DNA from 2 places in the Paenibacillus sp. 22594 genome. Region 1 is predicted to be linked to the other one. Evidence: predicted binding sites of a transcription regulator. Region 1 holds the regulator's gene; the other holds the start of a gene.
The links. The regulator CtsR, encoded in region 1, represses protease genes until heat stress. The targets are predictions, from matches to a motif close to ATGGTCAATAAAGGTCAAACA.
Positions count from the first base shown of each region.

Region 2: the regulator CtsR is predicted to act here: its motif matches at 4,035-4,055, upstream of clpP (ATP-dependent Clp endopeptidase proteolytic subunit ClpP).

Region 1 covers NZ_JBQENA010000016.1:184-12,472, reverse strand. Annotated here, with positions in the region: gene ACTJKB_RS29190 (hypothetical protein) at 1-25, opposite strand, end outside; gene ACTJKB_RS29185 (helix-turn-helix domain-containing protein) at 31-2,724, opposite strand; gene ACTJKB_RS29180 (hypothetical protein) at 2,727-4,058, opposite strand; partial or broken gene ACTJKB_RS29175 (AAA family ATPase) at 4,772-5,533, opposite strand; gene clpC (ATP-dependent protease ATP-binding subunit ClpC) at 5,762-8,230, opposite strand; gene ACTJKB_RS29165 (protein arginine kinase) at 8,267-9,331, opposite strand; gene ACTJKB_RS29160 (UvrB/UvrC motif-containing protein) at 9,360-9,884, opposite strand; gene ACTJKB_RS29155 (CtsR family transcriptional regulator) at 9,914-10,375, opposite strand; gene ACTJKB_RS29150 (GNAT family N-acetyltransferase) at 10,807-11,979, opposite strand.
Region 2 covers NZ_JBQENA010000007.1:388,802-395,112, forward strand. Annotated here, with positions in the region: gene tpiA (triose-phosphate isomerase) at 1-34, opposite strand, end outside; gene ACTJKB_RS22715 (phosphoglycerate kinase) at 68-1,249, opposite strand; gene gap (type I glyceraldehyde-3-phosphate dehydrogenase) at 1,362-2,372, opposite strand; gene ACTJKB_RS22725 (sugar-binding transcriptional regulator) at 2,489-3,541, opposite strand; tRNA gene ACTJKB_RS22730 (tRNA-Arg) at 3,873-3,947, shown strand; gene clpP (ATP-dependent Clp endopeptidase proteolytic subunit ClpP) at 4,142-4,738, shown strand; gene ACTJKB_RS22740 (GDSL-type esterase/lipase family protein) at 4,817-5,455, opposite strand; gene ACTJKB_RS22745 (PdaC/SigV domain-containing protein) at 5,587-6,311, opposite strand, start outside.

The DNA.
Region 1 (12,289 bases):
CCTTTAACTTCCGCTCAATAAGCATAACATTCACCCCTTACCTATCGCTAAATTGTCTTTTAAATTCAAGATATCTTTTTTTGATATTTTCACGAAAGTATTTACTCTATCGCGTCCAAAGAAATGAGTTGCTTCTTGTAAAATGGGCATATAGTGATAGAAAAGACTATAGGTATAACGTTCTTTATCGAAAGAATATTCCGCATTTCTGATATCGTTTAATAGGCTCTGGAGACGTTTATTAAATTCAATCAAAAAATACATTTCATTCATTGCAAATTCACAACCTATGCAGTTCTCTCGCCTAGGATACGCACACGAACTCCTATATACAGACTTGAATAGGCACTGGGAATGTTCCATTTTTGAAGGGGTTTCACCCAAAGATACTTTTTTCAAAATCTCCTTCACTTCACCTTTATGGCTCACCATTAAATCTCTGAATACTTTGGTAACTCGCCCTTTGTAATCTGCGATTCCCTTTGACATCATTTCAATTTGATATGGTTTTAAGGACCCTATATCTAAAATCGCTTTGGTTTGCTCTTCCCATTCTTGTAAAGCATATGGCGTTTCTTCATTATCTTCTTGCATAGTTTTTAATAGTAGGTGTGACATAAAGGAAAAGCCCCCACGTTCTGTTAGAGCAGTTGTAATTCTATTGATGTCATTGTTTTTTTTACCATAGTGCTGATAATAAACTTGTGTCGTCATTGGAATTCCGCTTTTCTTATTAACAATGTGTCCTCTTAAAATGGCTGCTATGTCGTATGCTTGCCCCCAATTTTCCTCTGAACTAACGGTTTGCGTAAAGTTAAAGAATGTCTTTACAGCACTATTGTTTTGAAACGTATCTTCATTGAATATATCAATATATGCTTGTCCAAAAAAATCAAGGTGATGTTGCCTTTTTGAAGAAATTTCTGTAACAATACTTTCACTCTTGTTATTCCTATTATTCTGAAGGCGGTGAGCCTCACATAAAGCAATTAACATTCCAATAATGAAGACATAAGTATCGTCTATAACAAACTTCAAGCGTTGGATATTCTTCTTTTTGGTTTTATTCGGTTTTTTGTGGAAGGCATTGATTTGAAACATTACATTATTTACAATCTCTTGTGCCATTTCGAAAGTGAATGCCCCCGTCTTGATATGTTCAATAACTTCTTCTTCGTTTAAATCCAAGACGAGTTTCAGACTAGGCGAAGGAATCGTATACATATCAGAAGCCCTCCAACCACAAACATAATGCAAAGCGCAATATAGCCACGTCATAGCGTGGAGTCTTTTTTCAATTGCCTTCTCTATAAGTTTTTCCGGCTCTGTAAAGAGCAGTATGGCAAATAGAATCCATTGTTCTTGCGTATAAGCCATTGTCTCATTCAATTCTTTTGGTTTAAATTTCAAGGAATCTTTAAATTTCATTAGATAATGTTTTTGACAATATTCGATAAAGAAGGAGAATTCCTCTTTTGCAACAACTTGCCAAATAGTATTAACGAGTAACTCAACCTCATTAACGGAATATTTTGTAATTTCTTTGTCCATAATTGGAATGATTGTTTTATAAACATTTACAAGATTTGTATAAACGTACTTAGTTTTATTACTCTTAAACCTTTCCAAAATGAAATTATCAAAAGCTTCAAGCGTTACAGGAATATCAACTTTAGGGATAATATTCTTCGTTTCAATTTTAAATTTTTCGAACTTAGTTGGAGCATTTTCAATAGCTCTAAGGTGGAGTATATGTTCTTCTAATATTTTAAAATCATTTTTCCATATAATAATAGTTGTGCTAAGTGGATTTTCCGCATATTCAATTCCTAATTTCCTCATATGAACTGTCACGCTACTTACATCAATACCCAATATCTCCACTGCTTTTGTCCGTTCAATGGTATTATCTTTCAGGCTCTTAACCTCATCTACTTTACTCTTCTCAAAATAAAGCTTGTTTTTAAACTTAAAAGCATTAGCATACTTTGCAATTCTATCTGTATTCACAAGTTGGAACATTTCCTTTATTTCTTCATTCGTATAATACGATTCCAAATTAATCGAACGTAGAAAGCTATGATACTCCTCAAATTTAGAAAACTCGTTCTTTGCAATGTAAATGTCGTTTTTCAGACTATTGCAATAATAAGATATGTTTTGCTCTTTACATACCATTCTTATGTAGTTCAAAACACGTTCGCTCGAATCCAAAGGCATGAGCGCATTAGCTTGGCAGTATTCCTTAATATATTGGTAGTTATGATACCCACGACTGGATTCTATTACAGTAAATTCATTTTTGTATTCTCCTACAAATGTTGATATAACTTCATATAAGGAATTTTTAGGTTTATAATTTACAAGAAAAAGAGAAAGAAAGTTATGGATATCTTTCTTATAAAATCGAAAGTCTTTTCCATTTAAAGGATTAGGTATAAATTTGAAGTTGTTATTCAAAGCATATGATTTTACTGTTGTTTGACTTAGAAAGTGATTTTTGGTTTCCTTCTGAATAATATTCACAAGCTCTTTATAGCTAAATGTTTCACTCAATAATATTTTCAGGTCGTCTATCTCTTGTTTATAGAAAAGAACTTTTTGTGCTTCTTTCTGGGATTTCAACCTATTAGTTCTTGAACAAGTCAAGAGGTGTGGAACAGATACATCCAGTATCTCACTAGCCTCCTCTGATGTATAAAACTCACTTATCATTTCACTCATTTTCATTCTCCTCCAAACCTTAATTCTTTGAATACTGACCGTTGAATATGTTTAATTTTTTCGTCTATAACGGGGTGTTGAGAGTAGTAGGTTATAGCTGAATCAAGAGAAGAATCCCCACGCCAATATGCGACTTCAATAGGGCTTTTTGTACTTTCAAGTTCAGCAAGAAACTGTGTAAAAAAATGACGAAGAATATGTGTATTAAAGGAACCGGACATTAAAATATTAGCCTCACTAACACTTCGAAAGTCGCCTTTTTTACTAATTTTTTCAAGTGTTAGCTTCCGTATCTCATTGAAGTAATAATCTTCATAAGTGCCTACAGTCATTGCTTCATTTTCACGATTCATAAATATTGCTCCGAAAGGGTTATCTATACCTTTTATTAGTTGCATATGCTGATTCCATAATTGTTCGAATAGTCCAAGGAATACAGGATGTATTGGTTGTATTCTTGCTTTTTTAATTCCTCCAACATCTTTTCCGTCAGTTCGCATTTGAACCTTTTCCCTTAAATCCACTGAAAACCAAGCTAAATCTTTACTGTGCATTTGAAGACTCGTATTAAATCTGGATACATTACATACTTCTCCTGCTCTTAATCCCCCAAACGCCTGCAAACATAGTGCAAGTTTTATATGAGGGTAATGAATATCACATATCTCCAGCATTGTCTGAAACACATAGGAAGGCATATGTTTAATTTTTTGAGGTGGGATATAAGAAGGTGACGAATATGAGAAAAGAGATTCTACTATTTCTTTGCTTTTATCTTTACGATAAGCGTTCTTCTTCTTGACAGTCTTTATGTAAAAATTATGGTATGTTATATATTTCATTTTCTCTTTCAATTGGTCATAGATAAATTTATAAAATCGCGTTAAGACTCTTTCAACTTTTTGTACAGATTCTTCCGTTTTGAATTTTTTCCCAATATTCCCCTGGGCATAATCTCTAATAAATTTGTTTCCGTGTTCGATTTGCAAGTCAGTTATATCATTCATTTTAAACTTGTTATGATTGTCAAAAAACAAATAATTCAAAAAGCGAACGATTATTTTGGCGTGGAACTCTAATGTCTGTAATTTTGTGGATTGCAGTGTGCTAAAAAAATAGGTGCTATATCCTGTAACTTTCATTGTCTTAATTGTTTCATTTCTTAAGACAATGAACATAAAGTATCTTAACGTTCCTCCATACTCAATGATTGTTAAGGGTTCGTATGAGAATCTTATATTTTGATTCTTTATCATTTCCGTATTCTCAATTAAGGTTAATACTTCACCACTACTTGTTTTTTTATGTTGTTTATCATTTTTCACTAAATGCATTGGCTATTCCTCACTTCTAATCTTATATTCACTCTTTCCTTCTAACCCCTCCATTAGTGTCTCTCTACCACTATCCACGATTTTTATGACAGAGATTACGTCAGGGAATATCCTTCTCCCTTAACCGACTTCCTACTGCTTCTCATTCGTCTTATGATGTCTCTCTACAGCTTCACGCTTTTCTATCACAAAGAATATATTAGGGGCTGTCCTTATCCTTAGCTGCCCTCACACTGTTCCTCATTCGGTCTAATGATATTTCCTAACGCTTCTACGCTTTCTATGTACAAGGCTACGTTGGGGTTATCCCTACCCTTAACTGCCCTCACACTGCTCCTCATTCGTCTAATGATATTTCCCTAACGCTTCTACGCTTTCTATGTACAAGGCTACGTTGGGGTTATCCCCACCATTAACTGCCCTCACCCTGTTCCTCATTCGTTTAATGATATATTTCCCTAACGCTTCTACGCTTTCTATGTACAAGGCTACGTTGGGGTTATCCCCACCATTAACTACCTTCTACTGTTCCTCATTCGTCTAATATATATCGACATTTATATCAAAAAACATTAACCTATAACGTCTAATTGTCGAATAATAAGAATAATGTTAGACGATTGGATTATATGACAAAAAGCCCTATGCGTCAAACACATAAGGGTATATTTATGAATCATAGAATCGTCTATTCAATAGTTTAATAGTATTGGGTTACTGACCGCACGCAGCAAACGGTACGTATGATGCCGCTCCCCTTCAAAATAGAGGACACAATCGACCATATGCTCCAGCATGCGTGGCCCTGCAATTGCCCCTTCTTTCGTTACATGTCCTACAAGGACCGTAGCAATTCCGCGAATTTTGGCGATCCGCATGAATCTTGTCGTACATTCCCGAACCTGTGTCACACTGCCGGGTGCGCTTGTTACCTCCGGCATAAATACAGTCTGAATAGAGTCAATGACTAGGAACTGGGGCTGAATCTGCTCAATCGCTTCTTCAATGCTCTCCATATTAGTCTCACACAGCACATAAAGCTCTGCCGAAAGCGCCCCAAGGCGATCCGCACGAAGCTTTGTTTGCCGGACCGATTCTTCACCTGAAATGTACAGCACCCGTAATCCCTGGGTTGTCAGCGCATGCGAGGTCTGCAGCAGGAGCGTCGATTTACCAATCCCGGGATCTCCTCCTACCAGTACCAGTGAGCCGGGAACAATCCCTCCCCCCAGCACTCGGTTAAGCTCTCCAATGCCTGTCAGGATACGCGGCTCTTTGTCACTTTCTATATTTATGATCGATTGCGCCTTTTCTTTACTCTGAAAAATCGGTGCATTCATGCCTTGTGTTTTGACTACGATTTCGGTCTCTTCCACCATGGAGTTCCATGCCTGGCAGCCGGGACATTTACCGAACCATTTTGGCGATTCGTAGCCGCATTCGGTGCAAAAAAATTTGGTTTTTGGTTTTGCCATGTGCGCTCCTATCCGTCCGAACTTGCTAAAATTGCGGATAATTTTCTCTTACTCAAAGTTTACCATTTCTGCACACTGAACGGAAGGTCACTTAAGATCTACTTTTGGATCCCACCCTCATTAACCTGCCTGAATGATTGCTTAATTAAACATCGAGGTACCTTTACGCAAAAAAGCCCCCACTTCTCCATACGGAGAAGCGGAAGCTTTGTTTCAACCAAGTAAAGGTTATTCTGTTCCAACCTCATTTTCCTGTGTAACAGCAATCGGAATTTCCACTTTTGTTACTACAAGTTCACCATTAACTTCATCAATGTTAAGGGAATCCCCTTTTTGGATGTTGCCCTTCAGCAGTTCCTCGGAGAGACGGTCTTCGATGTGCTTCTGAATCGCCCGGCGCAGCGGACGCGCACCGAAGGCTGGATCATATCCCTCTTTGGCCAGGAATGCTTTAGCTCCATCTGTGAGCACAAAGTCCACATCATACTCACGCAGCCGTTTGCGCAATTCCTCGGACATAAGCGTAACAATTTCGGCAATGTGTTTTTCATCCAGGGAGTGGAAGACGATGATTTCGTCAATACGGTTCAGGAACTCAGGGCGGAAGCTCTTCTTCAGCTCTTCCATGACTTTACCCTTCATGTTGCTGTAATCCGCTCCGGCATCCTGTACAGCTGTGAAGCCAAGTGTAGAGTTCTTCTTGATCGCCTGCGCTCCGACATTGGAGGTGAGAATGATCAGAGTGTTGCGGAAGTCGACGACACGGCCTTTGGAATCGGTCAGACGGCCGTCTTCCAGCACCTGCAGCAGAATGTTGAATACTTCCGGATGAGCTTTTTCGATTTCGTCCAAAAGCACAACAGAATATGGTTTGCGGCGAACCTTCTCGGTCAATTGCCCGCCTTCTTCGTAGCCCACATACCCTGGAGGCGCTCCGACCAAACGGGAAGTGGAATGCTTCTCCATATACTCTGACATATCGATACGGATTACCGCATTCTCGTCACCGAACATGGCTTCAGCAAGTGCACGCGCCAGCTCGGTTTTACCAACCCCTGTTGGTCCCAGGAAGATAAACGAACCCATTGGACGTTTTGGATCTTTGAGGCCTGCACGCGCCCGGCGGAGTGCCCGGCTGACTGCCTTCACGGCTTCATCCTGACCAATGACACGTTCATGGAGCAGAGCTTCCATGTTAAGCAGACGGTCAGTCTCTTCTTCCTTGAGCTTGCTGACAGGTATCCCTGTCCAGCTGGCTACCACCTGTGCAATATCCTCTGGTGTAACCTGAGAATCAGTCCGGCCTTGTTTTTCTTTCCACTGGTTCTTGGTGGTATCCAATTCCTCACGGATTTTTTGCTCGGTATCACGCAGTGCAGCTGCCTTTTCGAACTCTTGGCTCTGTACAGCAGAATCCTTCTCCTTGCGGATATCATCCAGACGCATTTCAAGTTCCTTGAGATTTGGCGGGATTGTGTAGGAGTTGAGTCTTACCTTGGAGCCTGCTTCATCAATCAAGTCAATCGCCTTATCCGGCAGGAAACGGTCTGGAATATAACGGTCTGACAGCTTCACAGCTTCCACGATAGCTTCATCTGTGATCTTCACCCGGTGATGGGCCTCATAGCGGTCACGAAGACCGTATAGAATTTGGACAGCTTCTTCCGGAGAAGGCTGGTCCACTGTAATAGGCTGGAACCGGCGCTCAAGAGCTGCGTCTTTCTCGATATATTTGCGGTATTCGTCCAGTGTGGTGGCACCAATGCACTGCAGTTCTCCACGGGCTAGAGCAGGCTTCAGGATGTTGGAAGCATCGATCGCACCTTCCGCACCACCAGCACCAATCAGGGTATGCAGCTCATCGATAAAGAGTACAATGTTACCTGCTTGACGAATCTCATCCATAATTTTTTTGAGGCGGTCTTCGAACTCACCGCGGTATTTCGTACCGGCAACTACTGAACCCATATCCAGAGTCATTACGCGCTTGTCACGCAGAGTTTCCGGAATTTCATTGTTGATGATTTTTTGCGCCAATCCTTCGGCAATCGCTGTTTTACCTACCCCAGGTTCACCGATCAGGACCGGATTATTTTTGGTGCGGCGGCTAAGCACTTGAATAACGCGCTCAATTTCCTTGCTGCGGCCAATGACAGGATCCAGATTGCCATCTTTGGCATACGCGGTCAGGTCGCGGGCCAGGCCATCCAACGTGGGCGTGCTGACATTGGCTGGAGCGCCGCTGTGGCTCGAAGTAGCTTCACTGCTGCCCAGAAGCTGCAGAACCTGCTGACGAGCCTTATTAAGGCTGATTCCAAGGTTATTGAGGACACGGGCGGCTACGCCTTCGCCTTCGCGGATCAGTCCGAGCAGGATATGTTCTGTTCCCACATAAGTGTGGCCCAGTTTACGAGCTTCATCCATCGACAGCTCGATAACCTTTTTGGCACGAGGAGTATAAGCAATGTTTGTAGGCTGTTCTTGTCCCCGGCCGATCAGTGTTTCCACTTCGTCCTGAATTTTCTCAAGACCCAGACCCAAACCGATCAAAGCCTTAGCGGCAATGCCGTCTCCTTCACGAATCAGTCCGAGCAAAATATGTTCTGTCCCAATGTTGTTGTGTCCCAAACGAACGGCTTCTTCCTGCGCCAGCGCAAGCACCTTTTGTGCGCGTTCCGTAAATCTTCCAAACATCATATCCCCTGCACCTCCACGGATAATAAGTATCTATAATTAATGTTGTGATCCCAGTGTCTCCCGGAGCAGCTTCGCCCGGTACATATCGAGTTCGGTGGCTGTAAGCTCGTCGCCGAACATTTTTTGCAGAAAACCCGGCTGTGTCTTTACATTCAGCTCGTTGAGGACTGAAATCGATGGTCCTTCCAAAATACCAAGATCAACTCCAAGCCTTAGATCGGAGAGCCGTTGTGCAGACTCCTTTAGCTCCATCACCGCCGCGTAGGACAAAATCCCGTAAGAGCGTTTGATTCTGTCTGTAATCCGCAAAGCGGAATCTACCAACAGACGTTCCCGCGCGTTGCGTTCATGCTCAATAATCTGGGTAACTACGCCATGGAGATTCTCGATAATTTCACTCTCTGTCTGGCCAAGCGTGATCTGGTTGGAGATTTGAAAGATATTTCCTACTGCTTCGCTGCCTTCACCATAAATCCCTCTTACCGTGAGCCCTACTTGATTCACAGCGGATAAAATCCGGTTGATTTGGTGGGTCATTACAAGTGCGGGCAAGTGGACCATGACCGAAGCGCGAAGCCCTGTGCCCACATTCGTAGGACAACTGGTCAAATACCCTCTTCGATCATCAAAGGCGTAATTGACCGAGCCTTCAAAAATATCATCAATGGCTGTCGCCCTTACCCAAGCCTCTCTGACCTGCAAACCGGGGAACAGACACTGAATGCGCAAATGGTCTTCTTCGTTGATCATAATACTGACCGACTCGTCCTCATTAAGGATGACTGCGCCACCCCGCGACTCGTTAGCGAGGTTAGGGCTAATGAGATGCTTTTCCACAAGCACCTTTTTGTCCAGCTCATCCAGCTCATCCAGTTTCAAGAGTTGAAAGTTGCCGAAATCCGCAGCTGCTTCTCCTTGGAAAACAGGAGCGAGCTGGTCCAGCACCTCTTCCGACTGCTCTGCCGAAGCCAGCAAAGGGAAGGGTAGATGCTCCAGGTTGCGGGCGATCCGCATCCGGCTGCTGATGACGATCTCGGAATGGCTGCCACCGCAGCGCATCCAGTCACTAAGGGCTTGTTCGGTAAACCGGAGACTTGACATGTCGTATCCCCCCTTTATATCAAAGACTTTACTCTTGTGGCATTTCTTTTTCAAGCTGGCGGATTTGATCCCTCAGCTCAGCTGCGGTTTCAAACTCTTCCTGTGCGATACTATGTTGCAGTTCCTGCTTCAGTTCATCAATCTGGCGTTTACACATGATCTTTGCTCCGGCACGTTTCGGCAGCTTACCCACATGAGCGGTGCTGCCATGAACCCGTCTGAAGAGCGGGTCCAGCGTACTGTCAAAATATTTATAACAGGAGCTGCAGCCAAAACGCCCAAGCTTGCTGAACTGGGAGTAAGTCATTCCGCAATTCTCACATTGAAGGCTCTGAGCGGTCTGGGAGGCTGCGTTTTTTTCCTTGCCTGCTCCTTCCAGATCCAGAAGACCAGACAGCAAACTGTGAATAGAGAATCCTCCCGCTGTTCCAGGAATGAGCTCCCCTTTCTCCCGCGCACAGCTTTCGCAAATATGAAACTCCGTCTTCTCTCCATTCACAATCTTCGTGAAATGGAGTGTCGCCGGTTTGACCCCGCATTCCTGGCAAAGCATAAGCGGTGTCCCTCCTTAAGATTTGACCATTATTTGCCCAATAAAGAGATTAGCATAGCCTTCATTAGCTTGGCACGAATCTCATCCCGGTACGGCAGATTAACCGTCAGGCATTCCCGGGAAACAGCAGCGCGCAATAGGCACGCTTCACGCTTGGTTAGAAACCGGGCTTCCTCCAGCTGATAAATCAGCCCTTCGGCGCAATTTTGATCGATATCTTTTCCGATTGTAGAATTGAGATGTGCGTATAGTGCGACATTCTGGGGCAGCTCAAAACGCTGAATCCGGATGTAACCACCACCGCCACGTTTGCTCTCAACTACATAGCCCTTTTCCAAAGTAAAGCGTGTACTAATGACATAGTTGATCTGAGACGGAACGCATGAGAACTGGTCCGCCAGGTCATTGCGCTGAATTTCCACCGTACCTTCGGGACTTTCATGCAAAATATTCTTCAGATATTGTTCGATAATATCAGAGATATTACGCATCACTCATCCTCCAGTGTTCAAAGCTTATAGTGCAACTGACTGTGCTTCCGTCCGGCAATGATCTCTATAGAACTTAACCCATGAGCAGAGGCCCGAATCGAAACTACATTCATACCTCAGCACTCAGAGTGCAATACAGTATCATTCCGGAGATATACTAAAAAAGCCATTAATGAAGAGCCTGCCACCATTGTCTCTACTTCCTTCAATAAATTGAATTCGAGCTGCGTTGACTTTGACTTTCTTTGACTTTTTTCATATTATAACACATTCTCACTGAATTCCAAGTGGTTGCTTTTATTTTTTACGTTTTAGGGTGATTGTATTCTGACCATTGCAAGGTTTTTGCATATTGATTCCCACTGAACTTTCATTTGGCAAAAAACTCCCCCAGCTTCATTATGAAGACGGAAGAGTCTTAAATTACAGGATTAGAAAAAATCAAACAATGCCGTTTTCGCCTGCGGTATGACCTTTTCCAGCCATTCCAATTCCGCTGGGTATGCTTTTAACTGCCCGTATCTGGCCAGTTCCACTGGCCGTTTGTACCCTAGCAGCAGAACAGTAAGCGTACCAATGGTGCAACTCAGATCAGCAGAGGCTTTTTCCCCTTCCACGCAGCTTAACGTTGCTGCCCCATCCTCGGATACAGTCCATATCCACAATCCATTGTTCCAAGGAGCATGTTCATCCTCAATATACAGAGTTTTACTCTCAAGGCTAGTAACGGGTCGGAAGGTGAAGTTCTCCACAAACCTTTGTGCATTCACAATCCGCCCCATAAAGTATGGATAATTTTCCTGTGGAATGCGCGGGTCCGGAAGCAAATACGGGAGAATATCATCAGAAGGTACTTGCTTGAGAGAAGCTCCAGTTATCATTGAATCGTGGTTGGCAAGAAATGTCCACAAGCCCTGACGCGCCACTTCGTTCAAGTAAATGAATTCATCAATGATCAGTTCATTATTGATTATTTTATACAGCACATATCCTTCTGGCTCACGAAGTTTCGAGTAAAAAACACAGTGGTGTATCTGTTCATCCAATACACTCCGCTTCCACCAGTCCGCATCACGCTGCAGAGTTCCGTTATATTCAGCGGCAAATCTACTGTAGAGTTCCTCCAATGTATCAAGACCTGCGGAATCACGCTTTACAGTCCCCTGAATTTCAGTTTTTCTTGGAAACTTATCCACTGGTATAGAGTATTTTTTATATTCACAATAGATCTCCCAGCCGAACTTTCGGTAAAAAGGAATCAAAAACGGATGCAAAAAGGACAATGTCTGACCTGCCTCATTCATTGTTTGCAGCGTATGGGATAAAAGCTTGGCTACAAGCCCCTGTCTGCGGTTTTCCGGCCATGTAGAAACCCCGCCTATTCCGCCCATAGGAACGGCCCTGCCTTGTATGTAGACCTGAAGCGGAAGCAATGTCAATTGTGCTCCAAGCACTTCATTTTCGAAGACCCCCCATACTCTTTCCGGCTTAAATTTCAGCTTCTCTTCAGCCCGCTCTTCACCCGTAACCTTATATTTAAAAGCATATTCGGACAAGCTTAGACTTGCTTCAAACTCCTCGGATTTCAATTGCCTGATTTCCACTTCCGCTCACCTCATCATTGTTAGTAATGCACTCTATGAGAGTATACCAAGCAAAAGGCTCTGTTGCTAATCATCTCGAGAAAAAGAACACCACTAAAAGTTATCCACAGAAAAAAAATTGAACTAATTCATATTTTTTCGGATTAATTATCCCGCAAATTAGTTATCCACTATTTCCATATACTTGTCCACATAATCCACTTTTTATCCACAAAAACCGCGGATTATTAGGCTTTTCGCTTGACTCATCCACATAATTATGTATTTGCGCATCAGAAATTATGGATACAATGCTCTCTGCAATTGTATC
Region 2 (6,311 bases), on a different contig from region 1:
TCCAGTTGCCGGCGATAATAGGTGTTCTGCTCATAGTAATGGATTGCCTCCTTCTACCTTCTACGTCTTACTTGTCGTTCAGTGCTTCTACACCAGGAAGAGCCTTGCCTTCCATGAACTCGAGTGATGCGCCGCCGCCAGTGGAGATGTGGTCCATCTGGTCAGCCAGGTGGAATTTCTCTGCAGCTGCTGCGGAATCACCGCCGCCGATGATAGTATAACCTTCGGTTGTTGCGCAAGCCTGAGCTACAGCCTTGGTTCCTTCAGCAAAGATGTCGATTTCGAACACGCCCATAGGTCCGTTCCATACAACCAGCTTGGAGTTCTTGATCACATCAGCATAGAGTTCGCGAGTCTTAGGACCGATGTCCAGACCCATCCAGCCTGCTGGGATTTCATTGATATCTACTACCTTGGTATTCGCGTCTGCGCCGAACTTGTCAGCTACAACAACGTCTACCGGAAGCAGGAAGTTCTTGCCAAGTTTTTTAGCCTTTTCGATAAATCCGAGCGAAGCTTCGAGCTTCTCGTTATCTACCAGGGATTCACCGATTTCGAAGCCTTGAGCTTTGGTGAAGGTGTAAGAAAGGCCGCCGCCGATCAATACGTTGTCAGCCAGAGTCAGCAGGTTGTCGATAACGTCGATTTTGTCTTTAACTTTAGATCCGCCGATGATGGCAGTGAAAGGACGTTCAGGGTTCGAAAGGGCTTTGCCCAGAACGGACAATTCTTTTTCCATCAAAAGACCGGATACAGCCGGCAGGAAGTGAGCGATACCTTCAGTGGAAGCATGTGCACGGTGAGCCGCGCCGAATGCGTCGTTGACGAACAGATCAGCCAGTTCTGCGAACTGCTTAGCCAATTCAGGATCGTTCTTTTCTTCACCTTTATAGAAACGTACGTTTTCAAGCACAAGCACGTCGCCTTCGTTCAGTTCAGCGATTTGCGCTTTTACTGCTTCGCCAACCGCTTCATCAGCCTTGGCTACCGGTTTGCCGAGAAGCTCGGACAGACGGACAGCAGCGGATGTCAAACGCATGGAATCGACGAATTCACCTTTAGGACGGCCCATATGGCTGGCCAGAATGACCTTTGCACCGTTCTCGATCAGGTATTTAATTGTTGGAAGGGTTTCGCGGATACGGGTATCATCAGTGATTTTACCGTCTTCCACTGGCACGTTGAAATCCACACGCACGAATACGCGTTTGCCTTTTACTTCTACATCACGGACACTTTTTTTGTTCATGATTAACATTTCCTCCACACCCAAAATTGGTTCGTTCACGAATCCATTTAGAAAGAGCGGAAACAAGGAAAGTCTGTTTCCGCTCTATAGTTACGCTTATATGAAATCGATATTATTGAGCCAGTTTAGCGAATTTCTCCAAAGTACGAACGAGTTGTGCAGTGTAGGACATTTCATTGTCATACCAAGCAACAGTTTTAACCAGTTGTTTGTCGCCAACAGTCAGGACCTTAGTCTGTGTAGCATCGAACAGGGAACCGAAAGTCATACCCTTGATGTCGGAAGATACGATTTCATCTTCAGTGTAGCCGTAAGTTTCTGGATCGGAAGCTGCTTTCATTGCTGCGTTGATTTCTTCAACAGTTACACTCTTATCCAGAACAGTAACCAGCTCAGTCAGGGAACCAGTCGCTACAGGCACACGTTGTGCTGCACCGTCAAGTTTGCCTTTCAGTGCTGGGATTACCAGACCGATAGCTTTTGCAGCACCGGTAGTGTTAGGAATGATGTTCTCAGCAGCAGCGCGGGCACGTCTGAAGTCGCCTTTTGCGTGTGGAGCATCAAGAGTATTCTGGTCACCTGTGTAAGCGTGGATAGTAGTCATCAGGCCTTCAACGATTCCGAACTTGTCGTTCAGGACTTTTGCCATTGGAGCAAGGCAGTTCGTTGTGCAAGAAGCGCCGGAGATTACTGTTTCGGAACCGTCAAGGATGTCATCGTTAACGTTGTAAACAACAGTTTTCATGTCGCCTGTAGCTGGAGCGGAGATAACTACTTTCTTAGCTCCACCTTTAAGGTGCTTTTCAGCAGCTTCTTTAGTTGTGAAGAAACCTGTGCATTCCAGAACGATATCAACGCCAAGCTCTCCCCAAGGAAGTTCTTCAGGGTTGCGGTTAGCAAGAACCTTAACATCTTTGCCGTTAACTTTGAAGAAGCCGTCATGCACTTCAACGTCCCCTTGGAATTTACCTTGAGTTGTATCATATTTAAGCAAATGAGCAAGCATCTTAGCGTCAGTCAAGTCATTGATTGCTACCACTTCGATACCTTCTACATTTTGAATACGGCGGAATGCAAGGCGTCCAATACGTCCAAAACCGTTAATACCAACTTTTACACTCATTGAATAGTTCCTCCTAGATTTCGTTTTATTTATTCAAGACAGGCCGTGAGGCTCGTCAAGACAACAATGTTAAGTATAATGCATAAGTCCTTTGCTTGCTCTCCATATTCTGGAAGCTATAGGACTGCCTGGATCTGATTGTCAATTTCTTTGCCAATTTCGACAGCAGCCGCCTCATCTGTAACGAGTATATCCTCCTGCCCGAACCGCAGCATCGCATGGATGGCTTTGGCCTTGCGTTTGCCTCCGGCGATCCCGACAACCACATCCGTGCGGATAATATCCTCAAGGCGGAGCCCCATAGTCAGCATGGTATGAACAACCTGACCTTCTTCATTGAAATAATAGCCGAACGATTCGGCAACCGCCCCTTCTTCCTGAATCTCCGAGACTGTAGTCTCATCCAGCTTGCGGCGGCGGGTCATTTCAATGGCATCCCCAATACCATGCACAATAATTCGTGATCTGCGGATAATTTGCACGATCTCTCCAATATTTGCATCAAGCGCCAGTGACTGGTAAGCATCTTCACTAAGTAAATCAGGCACATGCAGTAGGCGGTAATTCGCTCCTATCCGTTTGGCCATCTTTGAAGCAATGGTGTTGGCCTGGATCTCCATGCTCTCACCCAATCCCCCGCGCGCCGGGACAACCCAAGCGTTCTTATAGGAAAGGGATAACGGAGGTGTGAGCTGATCAGCCATTTCAGCAAGCGTTGAACCCCCCGTAACGGCAATGGTATCATCCGACCGCAGTACACCAAGCAATGCCTTGGCGCCCGCGCGTCCCAGCTCACGCTTCGTGAACGGCGACGTTTCGCAATCACCAGGTACAACAATAACTTTGTTCAGACCATACGTTGTACGAATTTTCTCTTCCAGATCATCCAGGCCAAACAGGCTCTTGGCGATTGGCTCCAGCAGGTCAAGCAGTCTGCGCCCCGCATCGCTTACGCGCATGCCTACGCTCTCGATCTCAATGAGCCCTTGCGATTTCAGAAGATCCGTCTCGGCGCGCAGCACCCGCTCTGTCATATCCAGCGATGCGGCAAGCGTTCTGCGCCCAATAATATCGGACAGCATGATCTGATGTAGAATCGTGTAACGTCTCTTAAGGGTTTCCATGAGATCAGGCAGAAGCTGCTTTTGGATTTCTAATAAATTACGCATGCTTTCACTCCTGCAACTTCGTCTTCCTCTTATTCCCTTGTCCATGGTCTTAAAACGTCCCGGGTTAACTTTTTAAGTCCCACCCATATTCTACCCAAATATTACGCGGAGTGCAAGTCTTCCGAGACTATAATTCTCAACCTCTTTTCATCTTATACATCTGCCGCGTCATGGAAAGTGCTGAAAGTCCTGTGACTCCCGGATAAAAGCCTTGTAAATGAATTTCCCCGAACGCTGGAGGCCGATTATTAGAAGAAGACAAAGATATTTTTACAGCAGTGTGATTAAGCCGTTGCATTTGAACCCTAAATAGATTATAATAATTTTTGTTGCGCCCGTGGTCCAATGGATATGACGTAGGCCTCCGAAGCCTGAGATCCAAGTTCGATTCTTGGCGGGCGCGCCATTAATTTCACTTTTGTACATAATTTAGCAGTCATCACCTATAGTATTTAACCAAAGAGCCGCTTGTTGGCTCTTTTTTTATTAACTAAGTTTGACTTTCTTTGACTTTTTGTTTGAATTTGTTTATCATGTGGTTAATACGGTAACAGTAAAAAATGAACACATTCGAAGAACCAATTCAAGGAGGTTTTCCACGTGAGTTATATTCCTATGGTAGTAGAACAGAGCAACCGCGGTGAGCGCGCTTATGACATCTATTCCCGCCTGCTGAAGGACCGCATCATTTTCCTCGGAACGGAGGTTAATGACGTGGTAGCCAATTCCATCATCGCACAAATGCTCTTCCTGGCTGCCGAAGATCCGGATAAGGATATTCACCTGTATGTGAACAGCCCTGGCGGTTCCATCACAGCCGGAATGGCTATATTTGATACAATGCAATACATTAAGCCGGATGTTTCCACCATTTGTGTGGGCATGGCCGCTTCCATGGGGGCGTTCCTGCTGAACGCCGGTGCCAAGGGCAAGCGCTTCGCGCTGCCAAACAGTGAAATCATGATCCACCAGCCGCTGGGTGGTGCTCAAGGACAGGCTACAGACATCGAAATTCGTGCCCGCCGTATCCTTAAGCTCCGCGACAAGCTGAACCGTATCCTATCTGAACGCACTGGCCAACCGCTGGAGCGCATCGAGAAGGATACCGACCGCGACTACTTCATGACCGCTGCTGAAGCAGCTGAATATGGTATTGTCGATAAGGTTATTGAGAAGACGCTGCCTGCAGGCGTATAATTCACAGCACATGCAAAAGGGCTGCCTGGACCATTATGGTCTAGAGCAGCCCTTTTTTGTATATATAGCAGCAGTTTGTCATCCCAACCGGCTGTAACCCAAAGCGTCTAGCTTCCCGGCGATTACACGGTACCCTCTGCCGTTAGGATGCACATGATCCAGTGACAGCAGTCCACGCTCATTACCTGCGAACTCATGATAGATGGAGGCAAACCCGCATACATTGCTGCTGTAACCCGCAACATAGCCGTTGAACTGGCGTACCCAGTTCGTAGCCTCCGTTAACTGAGGATAAGGATTATAGAGTCCTACCATCCGGATAATATAGGGCCGGCGGCTGCCGTTCTTCAACTGCCAGAGTGAACCCATAATCTCACTGAAGTTTCTTTTGCATTCACGAAGCGCCCGTTCCAGCGCTGGAGACAGGTAGCCTGGACGAAATGACACAGCTTTGGCTGCCTTGATCAGATCGTTTCCTCCAATGGACAAAGTAACGATATCTGCATCCCTGACAGCTTGGCGGAACATGGGGTCACTGCTTAAACGTTGCTCCAATGCAGCCGTAGTCAGACCATTGATACCAAGGTTGACCGCTCTGATTGGTTCGCGGAGCCTTCCCTCTGCCATTCTGCGGTAAACGGGTACGAAGCCATTGCCCGGCAGCGCTCCGAATCCGGTCGTCAAGGAGTCACCAATGGCCGTGTACAGATAACTCATTTCCTTCCCTCCCCGCTTGATAAGCTGGTTTCTCCTTTAGCTTATGAACGGGGGAGGCGTCAGGCAACGGAAAGGTGTCCATACACGGCATTAGCGGAGCGGGCTAATCTCTGTTTTATGAAAGAATGCACTTATTTCATTCCGGCGAACGGGCTGCTTCCATCCGGCAGAAGCTCCTTGAAGGTGAACTCATACTCAGGGAACCCTGAAGCATAAGCGGTGTATTCATAGAGTTGGAAGAATACTACCAATTTCCCGTCTTTCACATAAAAGTTCTTCTCTGTATTCAGGCCGGTGAATCCGCCCTGGTAGCCGCCTTCTGCCTTGATTAGCTTGGATAACTTGGCATTAAGCTCTTTTTTATAGTTCGGGTTGGCCTTCAACAAATCCCCGATTAGGAGGCGCTTGCCGTCCTTCAGAGAGAACGTGAACGCATCACGGTAAGTCATGCCGTGAGCACCGCCAAGATAGCTGTACTGGGTCGTGATTAGACTGAGTATGCCGTCCTGGTTATAAGTGATTACATAGCCCCCGTCGAACTCATACGGCTGGTCGTCCGAGGATTTATTTGCAATTTCCTTCTCCGCTTCGGCTGCAAATTTGATGAGTGTCTGCTTAATTGTGTCGTTGATCGTTTGTTGGGCCTTGGCATTCGCCAGACCGCTAATCTGAGGATAATCCACCTTGATCGGTGCGTCCTTACGTTCCTTGACAATGCTCTCTGTCTTAATGGTGATCGCATTTTGCGGTTTGCTGACGACATTCAATTGGCCTGTAGCCCCATTATAATCCCCTTTATACCCCAGAAAGTCGTTCAGCAGATCAAGCGGAACAAACAGCCGATTGTTGATGTTTT